Regions from separate parts of the Sphaerotilus montanus genome, predicted to be linked through region 2. Evidence: riboswitches for the same ligand, from Rfam matches in the RefSeq annotation. Region 2 holds a riboswitch; the other holds the start of a gene.
What was found. A riboswitch is a leader RNA that binds a small molecule or an ion and turns the genes downstream of it on or off. The one in region 2 is predicted to bind glycine.
Positions count from the first base shown of each region.

Region 1: another riboswitch for glycine. It lies ahead of BDD16_RS19645 (D-amino acid dehydrogenase); the one in region 2 lies ahead of gcvT (glycine cleavage system aminomethyltransferase GcvT).

Region 1 covers NZ_JACCFH010000001.1:4,309,683-4,317,442, forward strand. The annotation lists gene BDD16_RS19620 (fumarylacetoacetate hydrolase family protein) at 1-89, shown strand, start outside; gene BDD16_RS19625 (Bug family tripartite tricarboxylate transporter substrate binding protein) at 141-1,124, shown strand; gene BDD16_RS19630 (LysR family transcriptional regulator) at 1,125-2,036, opposite strand; gene BDD16_RS19635 (Bug family tripartite tricarboxylate transporter substrate binding protein) at 2,166-3,170, shown strand; gene BDD16_RS19640 (M20 aminoacylase family protein) at 3,196-4,398, shown strand; glycine riboswitch at 4,495-4,584, shown strand; glycine riboswitch at 4,591-4,688, shown strand; gene BDD16_RS19645 (D-amino acid dehydrogenase) at 4,725-5,981, shown strand; gene BDD16_RS19650 (DUF924 family protein) at 6,034-6,615, opposite strand; gene BDD16_RS19655 (DUF1993 domain-containing protein) at 6,720-7,244, shown strand; gene BDD16_RS19660 (cytochrome b/b6 domain-containing protein) at 7,229-7,760, opposite strand, start outside.
Region 2 covers NZ_JACCFH010000001.1:3,544,950-3,552,709, forward strand. The annotation lists gene gcvP (aminomethyl-transferring glycine dehydrogenase) at 1-1,259, opposite strand, end outside; gene gcvH (glycine cleavage system protein GcvH) at 1,349-1,720, opposite strand; gene gcvT (glycine cleavage system aminomethyltransferase GcvT) at 1,783-2,916, opposite strand; glycine riboswitch at 2,976-3,115, opposite strand; glycine riboswitch at 3,128-3,233, opposite strand; gene BDD16_RS23075 (nuclear transport factor 2 family protein) at 3,256-3,642, opposite strand; partial or broken gene BDD16_RS16180 (NADPH-dependent 2,4-dienoyl-CoA reductase) at 3,754-5,772, opposite strand; gene BDD16_RS16185 (PadR family transcriptional regulator) at 5,881-6,450, shown strand; gene BDD16_RS16190 (NADH-quinone oxidoreductase subunit B family protein) at 6,443-7,450, opposite strand; gene BDD16_RS16195 (sigma-54-dependent transcriptional regulator) at 7,447-7,760, opposite strand, start outside.

The DNA of each region.
Region 1 (7,760 bases), 760 kb from region 2:
GTGTTGGCGCGGTGCTGCCCGGGGACCAGATCCGCGGGCAGGTGGCGGGGGTTGGCGAGGTTGTCCTCCACATCGGTGCTGCCGAATAATTCGCGACCACAACGAAATCACAAGATCGCAAGATCCACGGAGACAAGCCGATGAACCGCCAGACCTTCCTCGCCGCGCTGATCGGCGCTGCGGCCTTCACCCACCTGCCGGCCCGCGCCGAGACGGCGGCCGACTTCCCCACGAAGCCAGTGACCCTGTTCACCGCCTTCGCCCCCGGCAGCGGCCCGGACGCCACGCTGCGCATCCTGGCCGAGAAGCTCGGCAAGCTCTGGAACCAGCGTGTCGCCGTCGAGAACCGTCCCGGCGGCGGCGGATTCATCGCGATGGACGCGGTCAAGCGGGCCGCGCCGGACGGCTACACGCTGCTGCAGCTCGACAGCGACCACCTCTCCGCCGTGCCCCACCTCTACAAGCAGCGCGGCGCCGACGCGGTGAAGAACTTCGAGCCGGTGGCGTCGATTTTCCGCACCACCTTCCTGGTCGCGGTGGGCGCCGAATCGAAGTGGAAAACCATGGGCGACCTGATCGCCGCCGCCAAGGCCGAGCCGGGCAAGGTGACCTACGGCTCGTGGGGCGTGGGCAGCCCCGGCCACCTCGGCGGCGAATTGCTGGAAGAGCTGACCGGCATCCGGATGCAGCACATCCCCTACCGCGAGGTGAGCCAGCTCTTCCCCGCGGTCGGCTCGGGTGACGTGGCGTGGAGCCTGGGCACGCTGCCGTCCAGCTCCGGCGCCTACAGGGCCGGCAAGCTGCGCTATCTGGCAGTGGCATCGACCAAGCGCCTGCCGCAGATGCCCGATGTGCCGACCGCCACCGAAGCCGGCGCGCCCGCGGGCTTCGACGTGAACGCCTTCGTCGTGCTGGTCGCGCCGAAGGGCCTGCCGGCGCCGCTGCGCGCGAAGATCAACGCCGACGTGGCCAAGGTCATCACCGATCCGGAGCTGAAGGCCCGCTTCGACACCTTCGCCTTCGAGCCGATCGCCTGGACGCCCGAGGAGATCACCCGCGGCGTCGAGGCCAAGTCCAAGGTCTACGAGGTGCTGGTGAGGAAGGCCAACATCAGCCTGGACTGATCAGCCCGGAACGGCTTCGGCGTCCCGCAGGGTCTGGCGCATCCACTCGCGCACCAGCGCCAGCCCCGGCGCCGGTGTGCGGGCGGACAGCGTCACCAGACCGAAGCGGGCGCTGGCCTGCAGCGGGGGCGCCAGTGCCAGCTCGACCAGGTCCGGCCCGGCGGCGCGGATCGCGATCAGCACCGCATCGCTGCGCAGCGCCACCGCCACCAGGCTCGGGATCTCCTCGCAGCGCAGCGTGACGCACTGCGCCGGATGGGCGGCCGGCCCGTAACGCTCCATCAGCACCCGCGCCACCTCGTCGCTCAGTGGCGTCGAGGCGATCGGGTAGCGCTGCACATCGGCAAACGCCACCGCGCCGTCCCGCGCCGCCTGCGCGGCCAGCGGGTGGCCCGGCCGGCAGAGAAACGCGCCGCGCATCTCCGAGACCGTGTCCACGCACAGGTCGGGCGCCGGGACGAGCGAGCGCACATCCAGCACCAGCGCATCCAGCGTCCGTTCGCGCAGCGCCTGCACCAGCAGCGCCGTCGTCGCGCGCGAGATCTCCAGATGCAGGCCGGGCCGCTGCGTGGCCACCGCCATCAGCAGCGGTGTCATCAGCATCGCCCCCGGCCCCGAGCCCATGCCGATGCGCAGCACGCCCGCTTCGCCTGCGCCGATGCGCCGGCCGCTGTCGAGCAACTCGTCCGCATCCAGCACCACCTGGCGCGCCCGCGCCAGCACTTCCCGTCCGAAGGGTGTCAGCTCGCTGTGCCGACCGATGCGGTCGAACAGCGGCTGGCCCAGATCGTCTTCCAGCGCCCGGATGCTGCGGCTGAGCGCTGGCTGTGTCAGGAACAGCGCTTCGGCGGAGCGGCTGAAGGAGCCGCTTTCCGCCAATGCAATCAGGTGCTTGAGTTGAACCAGCGTCATGCTGCGTGCCTCGGCGTTCAAACCATGAGTCAAATGCATCATAAATCTTAAAACAATGCATTGGACGCCTAGTTCTTCGGGTTCTACGATGAAGCATCACCCCACGAACCGCCCTCCGGAGCACAGTCCATGCACCCCAAGCGCTTTTCCCTCCGCGCCCTTGTCCTGCTCGCCGGCCTGACTCTGGTCAGTGCCTCCGCCGTGGCGCAGACCTTCCCGAGCAAACAGGTCAACCTGATGGTGCCGTACCCGGCGGGCGGACTCTCGGACGTGATCGCGCGCATCGTCGAGAAGCCGCTGACCCGGGCGCTCGGCCAGCAGGTCATCGTCGAGAACCTCGGCGGTGTCAGCGGGGCGCTGGCCGCGCAGAAGGTGCTGGCAGCGCCTGCGGACGGACACCTCGTATTCCAGGGCTCCCCCAACGAGCTGATCCTCGCACCGCTGGCCAACGCGGCGGTGAAGTTCAAGTCGGAAGACTTTCGCCTCGTGCAGATGATCGGCGTTTCTCCGATCACGATCCACGCCCGCAAGGGACTGCCAGCGAACAACGTCGACGAGCTGGTCGCACTGGCCAGGAAATCAGCCGCAGCGGGCAAGCCACTCACCTACGGCAGTGTCGGCTACGGCTCGTTCTACCACGTGCTCGGCGCGCATTTCGCGCAGACCATCGGGGCGGAGATGGTGCACGTCCCGTACAAGGGGGCCGCGCCGCTGCTGCAGGACATGGGCGGCGATCTGGTGGACATCTCCGTGCTGGTCACCGGACTGCAGTCGGCCGGTCTGGCCGACCAGGGGCGGCTGAAGATCCTCGGCACGCTGGCGCCCGCGGGCAAGGTCGAAGTGCCGTTCCTCAAGGCCTACCCGAGCATCAACGACAGCAAGAGCGTCAAGGGCTTCGCCTACAACATCTGGACCGGCTATCTGGTCAGGAAGGACACGCCGGAGCCGGTGGTGCAGGCGCTGAACAAGGCACTGACGACGGTACTGGGCGATCCGGTGGTGCGGGCCGAGCTGGAAAAGCAGGGGCTGATGGTCGCCACGCCGCTGTCGGTGGCCGACGCAGCGCGTGAATACGAGACGCTGACCACCAGCTTCCGCGCCATCGCCAAGGCCATCAAGCTCGAAGCGCAGTGACGCGCGGCCGAGAACGAGCCACGCCATGACCTACCTGCTCGACGCACTGCGCACCCGGATCGGCGAATTTGTCCACCTGCGCCGCGACCTCCACCAGCACCCCGAACTCGCCTTCGAGGAGCACCGCACCGCCGCACTCGTCGCCGACAAGCTCGAAGGCTGGGGTTACACGGTCGAACGCGGTGTCGGCGGCACGGGCGTGGTCGGTCGTCTGGTGCGCGGCACGGGATCGCGGCGGCTCGGGCTGCGCGCGGACATGGACGCGCTGCCGATCGACGAGACCTCCGGCGTCGCATGGGCCAGCACCCGGCCCGGCCTGATGCACGCCTGCGGCCACGACGGCCACACCGCGATGCTGCTGGCCGCGGCGCGCCACCTCGCCGAACACGGCAGCTTCGATGGCACGCTGCACCTGGTCTTCCAGCCCGCCGAAGAGGGCGGGGGCGGCGCCCTGCGGATGATGTCGGACGGACTGTTCGAGCGCTACCCGTGCGACGCTGTCTTCGCGATGCACAACATGCCCGGCATCGCGCAAGGCCACCTTGTCTTCCGTGACGGCGCCGCGATGGCGTCCTCCGACTACGCGACCATCACGATCGAGGGCGTCGGCGGCCACGGCGCGATGCCCCACCGCGCCGCCGACCCGATCGTCGCCGCGGCCAGCCTCGTGATGGCGCTGCAGACCATCGTCTCGCGCAATGTCGATCCGCTGCACGCGGCGGTGGTGACGGTCGGCGCGCTGCAGGCCGGTCAGGCGAACAACGTGATCCCGGCCAGCGCGCGGCTGGAGCTGAGCATGCGGGCGCTGGACCGCGAGGTGCGGGCGCTGCTGGAGCGGCGCATCCGGGCGCAGGTCGCGGCGCAGGCGGAGAGCTTCGGCTGCACGGCGCGCATCGACTGGCGTCCCGGCTACGCGGTGCTGGTCAACACGCCGGCCGAAACCGCGTTTGCCCGCGAGGTAGCACTCGACCTGCTCGGCCCCGACAAGGTCACGCTGAACGGCCCGCCGCTGACCGGCAGCGAGGATTTTGCGTTCATGCTGGAGCGCGTGCCAGGCAGCTACCTGCTGATCGGCAACGGGCTGGGGGAGCAGGGCGGCGGCGGCGACAGCCCGGCCGCGTCGGCCTGCATGGTCCACAACCCGGGCTACGACTTCAACGACGCGAACCTGCCGGTCGGCGCCGCCTACTGGGTGCGGCTGGCCGAGCGGTTCCTGGTGAAAGAATGACCCACCCACCCCCGTCATCCTCGCGAAAGCGAGGGCCCACCCGACCAGTGGGTTCCCGCTTTCGCGGGAATGACGGGAGCGGTTGATCGATAGAATCGATTCACAGCAGGAGAGCACCGGCCCCGAGCCGGTCACCGAAGGCGCAAACTCCCATGAACGCTCAGGTCCACGCACTGCAAGCACACACGCCGTCTGGAGAGACTCCACGCCCGCACCACGGGGGGTGAAGCACCGAAGGAGCAAGGCACCGGGACCGTCCCGGCGCTGAATCTCTCAGGTACCAAGGACAGGGGGAGCGGCATGACCAGCGCGCAAGCGTCTTTCTCATGCAAGTCATCGTCCTCGGTGCCGGCCTGCTCGGCACCACGTCCGCCCATTTCCTGCGCCAGCTCGGCCACGACGTCACCGTCATCGACCGGCAGGCCGCGCCCGCCGCCGAAACCAGCTTCGCCAACGGCGGCCAGATCTCCGTCAGCCACGCCGAGCCATGGGCCAACCCCTCCGCGCCGCTCAAGGTGCTGCAGTGGCTGGGCAAGGAAGACGCGCCGCTGCTGTTCCGCCTGCGCGCCGATCCGCAGCAGTGGCGCTGGGGCCTGCAGTTCCTGCGCGAATGCACGCCCGCCCGCACCCGCCACAACATCGCGCAGATCGTCCGCCTGGGCACCTACAGCCGCGACACGCTGCAGCAACTGCGGCGCGACCTCGGCCTGCAATACGACCAGCGCACCCAGGGCATCCTGCACTTCTACACCAGCCAGAAGGAGTTCGACGCCGCCGAAGCCCCCGCGGCGCAGATGCGCGATCTGGGCTGCGACCGGCGCGTGATCTCGGCGGACGAAGCCGTGCGGCTGGAGCCGGCGCTGCGCCACATCCGGCCGCAGCTGGCCGGGGCGACCTTCACCTCGGAAGACGAGTCGGGCGATGCGCGCCAGTTCACGCTCGCGCTGGCCGAGCGCTGCCGGCAGGACGGGGTGCGCTTCCTGATGGGGCACCACGTCATGGCGCTGCGCGAGGTGGGTGGCCGGATCGACCATGTCGAGGTGACCGATGCTGACGGGGCGTTCCAGCGGCTGCGCGCCGATGCGTTTGTCCTGGCCATGGGCAGCTTCAGCCCGCTGCTGGCACAGCCGCTGGGCATCCGGCTGCCGATCTACCCGGCCAAGGGCTACTCGGTGACGATGCCGGTGAAGGACGCGGCGATGGCGCACCAGGTCTCGCTGACCGACGACGAGTACAAGCTCGTCTTCTCGCGCCTGGGCGACCGCCTGCGCATCGCCGGCACGGCGGAGCTGAACGGCTACAGCCGCGACCTGAACCGCGTGCGCTGCGAGGCGATCGTGCGGCGCACGGAACAGCTTTTCCCCGGCGCGGGCGACACGGCGCAGGCGCAGTTCTGGACCGGCCTGCGCCCCGCGACACCGAGCAACGTGCCGATCATCGGCCAGTCCCGCGTCCCGAACCTGTTCCTCAACACCGGCCACGGCACGCTCGGCTGGACCCACGCCTGCGGCTCGGGCAAGAGCGTGGCGCGCATCGTCAGCGGACTGGCGCCGGAGCTGGAGTTCGCCTTCACGCGCCCCTGACCCCCACCCTCGTCATCCTCGCGAAAGCGAGGACCCACCCGCCACTCCCCCCTCAGAACCCCGAGCCAGGTTGCTTCAGGAACTCGGCTTCCTCGGCGGTATTCGTCCGGCCAAGCGCCGCATTCCGATGCGGAAACCGCCCGAACCGCGCCACGATCACCCGGTGCCGCTCGGCCCATTCCAGCAAGCCCGCCAGCGCCGGTTCGTCCCGGCCGAGCTGCGCGAACAGGCGGATCGACTCGTCCTGGTCGGCGAGCGCTTCTGCGTGCTCGAAGGGCAGGTAGACGAACTGGCGCTGCACCCCGGTCAGCGTCCTGTCCGCACCAGACGCGACCAGCGATTTCGCCAATGACAGCGCCCGCGGATCGCCCGCGAAGGCGCGCGGCGTGTCGCGGCCCGTGTTGCGGGTGAACTGGTCGAGGACGAGGATCAGCGCGAGCGTGCCGGTGGGGGTGGCGGTCCAGTCCTGCAGGCCGCAGGCAAGGGCTTCGTCGATCAGCGGGCCGAAGCGGCGGGCGATCTCGGCGTCGTGCTGGGGGTCCTTGCGGAACCACTCGGGGCGGGAGTGGATGTGGGCGGGGTCGGTGGCGGGGCCGAACCAGAAGTCGAGGATGGCGCTTGGGTTGGGTTGCATGGCGATCGATGGTACGACTGGTTTCACGATGGCAGGACTCTGCATCCACGAGAAAAAACTGCTAGCGTCGTGGACTGTCCCGAGTCACCACCAAGGAACCCCGCATGACCATCTCCATGTCCTCCGCCAGCCTCCCCGTCTTCACCACCATGCTGCGCAACCTGAGCCACTGCATGGACAAGGCCGAAGCGTCCGCCGCCGCCCGCAAGTTCGACGTGAACGTGCTGGTGCAGGCCCGCCTGGCGCCAGACATGCTGCCGTTCGCCTCGCAGGTGCGCATCGCCTGCGACGCCGCGAAGCTGGCCGCCGCGCGCCTCGGCGGCCTCGACGCCCCCAAGTTCGCCGACGACGAAACCACCTTCGCCCAACTGCAGGAGCGCATCGCCAGGACGCTGGCGTTCCTCGTCACCGTGCCGCCCACCGCCCTCGACGGCACCGAGGACAAGGACATCACCTTCCCCGTCGGCCGCGACGGCTCGACCCGCACGATGAAGGGCGAGGACTACCTGAAGCACTGGGCGCTGCCGAACGTGTTCTTCCACGTCACCACCGCCTACGCGCTGCTGCGCCACAACGGCGTGGACCTGGGCAAGGTGGATTACCTGGTGGGGGCTCAGGCTGCGGCCTGAACCAGCCAGAACCCGACCACCGCCGCGATCAGCAGCGCCGCCACGAACCCGTGGTTGCGCTGTGCCAGATCCGGGCCGGCGCCGGGAATCCGCCCGGTGAGCATCGGCCGCGCCGCATTGGTCCGGCGCAGCAGGCTCAGCAGCGCGATCAGGCCGATGTGCCCCAGCACCAGTGCCAGCATGCCGTTGGCGAACAGTTCGTGCGTTTCCTCCAGCACCTCGCCGACCAGATCGCCACCCCATTCGTTGTAGGTCGCGTAACCACTGAGCGTCAGTGGCACGACGGTCACCATCAGCGCCAGCACGGCCAGCGCCATGCCCAGGTTCTGCGCCTGCCGGCCGTTGAACTGCCCGGCGCGGGCGCTCGCCAGCCACGGCTTCAGCCCCGAGAGCTTGCGCAGCAGCAGCCCGAGCCGCGCTTGCCGCGGCCCGACCAGCCCCCACACGATGCGGAACGCCAGCAACCCGGCCAGCGTGTAGCCCAGCGTGACGTGCACCAGCCGCCAGTGCTCGGAC
Region 2 (7,760 bases):
CGCAGGTTGCGGCCCGACGCGACGGCAGCGGCCATCAGCGCGTCACGGCGCTCACCGGCTTCGACGTGCAGCGTGTCGAAGGCTGTGTCGTGCAGCAGGCGCCAGCCCATTGCCTTCAGCCCTTCGGCCAGGATCGCGGTCAGCACGGCCACGCGCTGCGCGATGCGCTTCAGGCCGGCCGGGCCGTGGTAGACCGCGTAGAGGCTCGCGACGACGGCGGGCAGCACCTGCGCGGTGCAGATGTTCGACGTGGCCTTCTCGCGGCGGATGTGCTGCTCGCGGGTCTGCAGCGCGAGGCGGTAGGCGGGCGCGCCGTGGCTGTCGACGCTGACGCCGACCAGCCGGCCGGGCAGCGAGCGCTTGAAGGCGTCTTGCGTGGCCAGATACGCGGCGTGCGGGCCGCCGGCGCCCATCGGCATGCCGAAGCGCTGGGTCGAACCGAACGCGATGTCCGCGCCGAGTTCACCCGGCGAGACCAGCAGCGTCAGCGCCAGCAGGTCCGCGCCGACGATGGCCATGGCGCCTGCGGCGTGCGCGGCGTCGATGATCGGCTTCAGGTCGCGCAGTTGGCCGTTGACGCCGGGGTATTGCAGCAGCACGCCGAACGCGGGTGCGGCGGCCAGCGAGGCGGCGATCTCGGTCGCGTGGACCTGGTCGACCGTGATGCCCAGCGGCTTGGCGCGGGTGCGGATGACTTCGAGCGACTGCGGCAGCACGTCGTGCGCGACGACGAAGCGCGTGGCCTTCGACTTGCCCACGCGGGCGGCCAGCGTCATCGCTTCGGCGGCGGCGGTGGCCTCGTCGAGCATCGAGGCGTTGGCGATCGCCATGCCGGTCAGATCGGTGACCATGGTCTGGAAGTTGACCAGCGCCTCCATGCGGCCCTGGCTGATCTCGGCTTGATACGGCGTGTAGGCGGTGTACCAGGCGGGGTTTTCGAGCACGTTGCGCAGGATGACGCCGGGCGTGAGCGTGCCGAAGTAGCCGCAGCCGAGGTGGCTGGTCAGCACGCGGTTCTGCGCCGCGAGCGCCTTGAGTTCGGCCAGCGCCTGCGCCTCGCTCAGCGGGGCGGGCAGCTCCATCGGCGTGGGGCGGGCGATCGCGCGCGGAATGATCGCGTCGATCAGCGCGCGGCGGCTGGCCGGGCCGATGGCCGCCAGCATGCGCGCCTCGTCGGCCGCGTCCGGGCCGATGTGGCGGGCGGTGAATTCGCTGGCGTTTTCCAGATCGGCGAGGCGGGGCAGGGCGGTGTGTGGCATGGCGGCGGGGCTTCGGGGCGGCGGTTCAGGCAAAGGCGCGGCCTCGACCAGGCGGGATGCGCGGTCGGACGGCGTGGTTGGCGGGTGGATCAGCCCTGGGTGAGGGCGTCGTAAGCGGTGGTGTCCATCAGCGCGTCGAGCTGCGAGGCGTCCGACAGCTTCATCTTGAAGAACCAGCCGGCGCCCAGCGGGTCGGTGTTGGCCAGCGAGGGATCGTCGCGCAGGGCTTCGTTGACTTCGGTGACTTCGCCCGACAGCGGGGCGTAGACGTCGGCGGCGGCCTTGACCGACTCGACCACGCCGGCGACGTCGCCTTGCGCGAAGGTGGTGCCGACGGCCGGCAGGTCGACGAACACCACGTCACCGAGGGCGTCCTGGGCATGGACCGTGATGCCGACCACGGCAGCAGCGGTGTCGTCGGCGTTGATCCATTCGTGGTCGGCGGTGAACTTGAGGGACATGGTCGGGCTCCTGGGGAAAGGCAATCAAAATCAAAAGCGGGGGACGGTGAAGCGCCAGCGCCTCAGCCGCGGAAGTATCGGTGAGGCGCGAACGGCATGGCCGTGACCCGCATCGGCACGCGCTTGCCGCGCACCTCGGCGAACAGCTCGCTGCCGATGCCGGCGTGGTTGGCGGCGACGTAGCCCATCGCGATCGGCTGGCCGACCGTGGGGCCGACGGTGCCGCTGGTGACGCGGCCGACCGGGTGGCCGTGGCCGTCGACCAGCGGCGCGCCTTCGCGGACGGGTGTGCGCTCCAGCCCGGTCAGCCCGATGCGCCTGGTGGCCACACCTTGGGTGAGCTGCGCGCCGAGGGCGTCCTGGCCCGGGTAGCCGCCTGCGCGCGCACCGCCGGGGCGGCGCACCTTCTGGATCGCCCAGGTCAGGCCGGCTTCCACCGGGGTGGTCGCGGTGTCGATGTCATGGCCGTAGAGGCACAGCCCGGCTTCCAGGCGCAGCGTGTCGCGCGCGCCCAGACCGGCGGCTTCCACTTCGGGCTGGGCCAGCAGCGTGCGGGCCAGCGCGATGGCGTGGGTCGCGGGCACGGAGATCTCGAAGCCGTCCTCGCCGGTGTAGCCCGAGCGGGTGACGAAGCAGTCGGTGCCGGCGAGCGCGAAGTGGCCGCCGCTCATGAAGGTCAGCGCCGCGACGCCGCCATTGATCCGCGCCAGCGCATCGACCGCCTTCGGTCCCTGCAGCGCCAGCAGCGCGTGGTCCGGCATCGGCACGATCTGGCAGCGGTGGCCGATCTCGGTGACGAGGTGGCGCGTGTCGGCGTCCTTGCAACCGGCGTTGACGACGAGTAAGAGGTCGTCCGCGCGGCGGGTGATCATCAGGTCGTCGAGCAGGCCGCCCGCGGCGTTGGTGAAGAAGGCGTAGCGCTGCTTGCCGACCGGCAGGTCCAGCACGTCCTGCGGCACCAGCGACTCCAGCGCGGCGGCGGCGTCCGGGCCGACCAGGCGCAACTGGCCCATGTGCGAGACGTCGAACAGCGCGGCCGATGCGCGGCACTGGCGGTGCTCGGTGATGATGCCGGCGGGGTACTGGACCGGCATTGCATAGCCGGCGAAGGGCACCATGCGGGCGCCCAGTTCCAGATGGAGTTCGTGCAGCGGCGTCTGCAGCAGCGGCGAGGAGGAGGTGGCGTCGGCGGACATGGACAGGCTCTAGAAGGGCAACTGATCTTGAAAGGATCGGTCCACCGATGGTCGGTGGTGGTGCCCTCGCTGTCCGCTTTACCTGAGAGATTGACGCGGCCCCGGTGTGGCCGGTGCCGCGCTTGCCCCTTCGGTGGACCGCGATCGCCGCCGACCTGTGGGTCGACGCAGCGCGCGGTCTCTCTCCAGTGAGGTGACGCCGCCCTGCGGGCGACGTTTGCCAGTCCTTTTGCCTGAGCGTTCGAAACCCCGTTTCAAGGGGGCCTCTGCGCCTTCGGCGGCCGGCTCGGGGCGCGGCTCTCTCCTGGCGGCGTGCAGTTTAACCGCAGATTCGCCGTTTCAGGCGGCCGGTTTCGCGGCTTTGTAAGCGGCCAGGTACGGCGCCAGCCGCTGTCCCATCTCGTCGCCGAGCGCCTGCAGCCCGCTCATCGGGCGCACCATCACCTCGAACTCGGTGATCTTGCCCTCCGCATCGAACTGGATCACGTCCACGCCCTTGAGCGACTTGCCGTTGACGCTGGCGCTGAACTCCAGCGTCACGCTCAGGCCGTCGGCGCTGGCCATCTCGCGGTGGTAGGTGAAGTCCTCGAACACCTTGGCCACGGTGGACAGGATCAGTTGCACCACCTGCGCGCCGGGGTAGGGCGTGTGGGCCATCGGCGAGCGGAAGACCACCTTGCGGTGCAGGATCGCGCCGAGTTCGCTCAGGTCGCCCTGCGCAACCATGCGGTGCCAGTGCGCGAGGCTTTTGGCGACGGCGGCCGGCAGGCGCTCGGACAGCGTGGCGACGGGTGCGGCCTGCGCGCTCGCCTCGGCCGCCGCGGGGTCGAAGCCCAGCGCCAGCTCGGTGCCCTGCTTGATCGCGCGCTTGGCGTCCAGCTCGGCGGCCACGTCCGCGCCGCCGATCAGGTGGACGCTGCAGCCCGCCGCCTGCAGCGCGGCCTGCAGTTCGCGCTGCGGATCCTGCCCCGCGCACAGCACGACCGTGTCCACCGGCAGCGTCATCTCGCGCTCGCCGACCGTGATGTGCAGCCCGTCGTCGTCGATGCGCCGGTAGGTCACGCCGGGCACCATCTCGACCTGCCGGTTCTTCAGCGAGGTGCGGTGGATCCAGCCCGTGGTCTTGCCCAGGCCGTCGCCCACCTTGCTCGCCTTGCGCTGCAGCAGCATCACCTGGCGCGGGTTCGGTTCGATGTGCGCCGGGGTCAGGCCGCCGCGGTGGGCGTAGGCCGTGTCCACGCCCCATTCGGCGAAGAACTTGGCCTTGTCGAGGCTCGGGCTGGTGCCTTCATGCAGCAGGTATTCCGCCACGTCGAAGCCGATGCCGCCCGCGCCGATCAGCGCCACGTTCCGCCCCACGGCGCACTTGTCGCGCAGCACGTCGAGGTAGCCGACCACTTTCGGGTGGTCGATGCCGGGGATGTCGGGCGTGCGCGGCGTGACGCCGGTGGCGAGCACGACATGCTGGAAGCCGGCGTCCACCAGTTCCTGCGCCGCAACCCGGTGGTTCAGCTTCAGCGTCACGCCGGTCAGCGCAATCTGTTTGCCGAAGTAGCGCAAGGTTTCGTAGAACTCTTCCTTGCCCGGCACCTGCTTGGCGATGTTGAACTGCCCGCCGATCTCGCTGCCCGCGTCGAACAGCGTCACGTCGAAGCCGCGCCGCGCCGCCGTCGTCGCAAACGCCAGCCCCGCCGGCCCAGCACCGACCACGGCGACACGGGCCTTCGTCGTGGCGGGGCGCTCGATCAGGATCGTCTCGTGGCAGGCGCGCGGGTTCACCAGGCATGAGGTGATCTTGCCGCCGAAGGTGTGGTCGAGGCAGGCTTGGTTGCAGCCGATGCAGGTGTTGATCTCGTCGGCCCGGCCCTCGGCGGCCTTGCGCACGAAATCGGCGTCGGCGAGGAAGGGCCGCGCCATCGAGACCATGTCGGCCATGCCGTCGGCCAGGATCTGCTCGGCGACTTCGGGTGTGTTGATGCGGTTGGTGGTGATCAGCGGGATGCCGACCTTGCCCTTGAGCCCTTGGGTCACCCAGGCGAAGGCGGCGCGTGGCACCTTGGTGGCGATGGTCGGGATGCGGGCCTCGTGCCAGCCGATGCCGGTGTTGAGGATCGTGACGCCCGCGGCTTCCAGCGCCTGTGCGAGCTGAATGACTTCCTCCTGCGTCGAGCCGCCTTCGACCAGATCCAGCATCGACAGCCGGAAGATGAGGATGAACTCGGCGCCGACCCGCGCCCGCGTGCGGCGAACGATCTCCAGCGCAAAACGGATGCGGTTTTCATACGCGCCGCCCCATTCGTCGTCGCGCTGGTTGGTCTGCGCGGCGATGAACTCGTTGATCAGGTAGCCCTCGGAGCCCATGATCTCTACCCCGTCGTAGCCGGCGCTTTGCGCGAGGGCGGCGGCGCGGGCGTAGTCCTCGATGGTCTGCTCGATCTCGTCGCCGGTCAACGCACGCGGGCGGAATGGGCTGATCGGTGCCTTCAGCGCGCTGGGGGCGACCAGCTCGGGGTGGTAAGCGTAGCGGCCGAAATGCAGGATCTGCATCGCGATCTTGCCGCCCGCGTCATGCACGGCCTGCGTCACGACCTTGTGCTTGTCGGCCTCGGCCTGCGTCGTCATGCAGGCGCCGCCGGGCATCGGGCGGCCCGCATCGTTGGGCGCGATGCCGCCGGTGACGATCAGGCCGACGCCGCCGCGGGCGCGCTCGGCGTAGAACGCGGCCATGCGGGCAAAGCCGTCTTTCGCTTCCTCCAGCCCGACGTGCATGGAACCCATGAGCACGCGGTTCTTCAGCGTGGTGAAGCCGAGGTCGAGCGGGGCGAGCAGGTGGGGATAGGCGGTGGTCGTTGTCATGGCGTGTCCTTGCTATGCAACCAGTTGCATGGATGGCGCAGTGTAGGCAGGTGGCGGCGACTATGCAACGGGTTGCATGGTTTTCCCGAGGCCCGTAGACTGCGCCGCATGTCCCTGTCCCACGCCGTGCTCACTTCGCTGATCGAGAAAGCCTCGTCCGGCTACGACCTCGCGCGGCGCTTCGACAAGTCCATCGGCTACTTCTGGCACGCCACGCACCAGCAGATCTACCGCGAACTCGCGCGCATGGAGGCGGCGGGCTGGATTGCCTCACAGCCAGCGCCCGATGCCGGCTTGACCCGGAAGCGGCTGTACGAGGTGCTCCCGGCCGGTCGGGAGGAGCTGGCGCGCTGGGCGGCCGAGCCGACACCGCCGCCCGATCTGCGCGACGACCTCTCGGTCAAGCTGCGGGCGGAGGCGGCGCTGGGCGAGATCGACTTGCGCGCCGAACTGCGCCAGCGCATCGCCAGCCACGCCGAGCGGCTCGACCTCTACCGCGCCCTGGCGCAGCGCGACTTCCCGCCCGACCGCCCGCTCAGCCGGGCCGCCGCGATCCAGCACATGATCCTGCAGAAGGGCCTGCGCTACGAGGAGGGCAATCTGCGCTGGTGCGAGGAGATGCTGGCGCTGCTGGACATGCCCCTCTCGGCGAGCACGGCCGCGCCGCCGGCTACTTGAGCCGCGTGCGCTTGACCTGCGGCGCCACGACGAGGTGGTCGGCGGTGGCGTTCTGGCGCACGCGCTTCGGCGTCGCGCTCTTGGAAAGGGACGCCAAGGCAACAAACCAGGCCTTTGGCATGTCCGTTGGCAGGCCGATCGGGATGCCGGCGATCTTGGGCGTGGCGTGGAAGGCGTGGCCGGGATCCTGAAAGCCGGGTTCGGTGCAACTGATGCAGGCGTAGCCACCGCGTGTGCAGCTGCCGTCGCCGTTCCACAGCCGGGTGTTGCAGTCGGCGTGGGCCTGCGTGCCCTTGCAACCCATGTGTTCCATCATGCAGCCGAGGTCCGAGGGCTTCTCGGCGCTGGCCTTGAACTCGTAGAACTCGTTGCGCGTGCAGCCGTGGTGGACCAACTGGTCGGCGTAGAAACGCGGGCGGCCGAGCGGGTCGAGGTCGTCGGCGCCGAACAGGTCGGCCGCCAGCGCCATCAGCGTGTCGAGCACCCAGCCGGGGTGTGTCGGGCAGCCGGCCACGTTGACCACCGGCAACCCGCTGGCACTGCGGAAGTCGGCGCCGAGCAGGCCGCCGGGCCGGTCGTCCTCGTATTGCAGCCCGCAGGCCTCGGTCGGGTTGGCGCCCGCGGCCGTGATGCCGCCCCAGGCCGCGCAACTGCCCACCGCCACGACGTGGCGCGCGACCGCCGACAGACGCCGCACCCAGTCGACCATCGGCACGCCGGTGCCCGCCAGCACGTGGAAGCGTCCAGTGCCGTTCGGCCCGCGCAGCAGCGCGCCTTCGATGCACAGCGCGTCCAGCGCGACCCGGCCGGCCAGACAGTCCTCCAGCAGCGCGACCAGCTCCGCGCCGCCGGCCAGCGACAGCGACGGATGCCACAGCAGTCGGATGCCGGCCTGTTCGAGCTGGCCGGCGAAATCGGTGGTGTCGGCGCAGAGCAGCGACATCGAGCAGCCGCCGCAGCCACCCGACTGCAGCCAGAGCATGTTCATGGGCCTGTTCATTTGGGGTCCTCCAGTCCGAAGCGCTGCAGCTTGGCGCGCAGCCCCACCCGCGACAGCCCCAGCTCGGCCGCCGCGCGGGTCTTGTTCCAGCGCTGGCGCAGCATCACCTCGCGCAGCACCACGGCCTCGATCGCGTCGAGCCGCTCCTGCAGCGTGCCGGTCTGCGGCAGCGTGGCGACACCGTCCTGGCCTTGGGCCGCAGCGTGCCGGCCGGCCTGGCCATGCAGCACGCGGGTCGAGAAGGCGCGGGCCTCGATGCGCTCGCCGTCGCTGAGCGCGATGGCGCGGGCGATCTCGTTGCGCAGCTCGC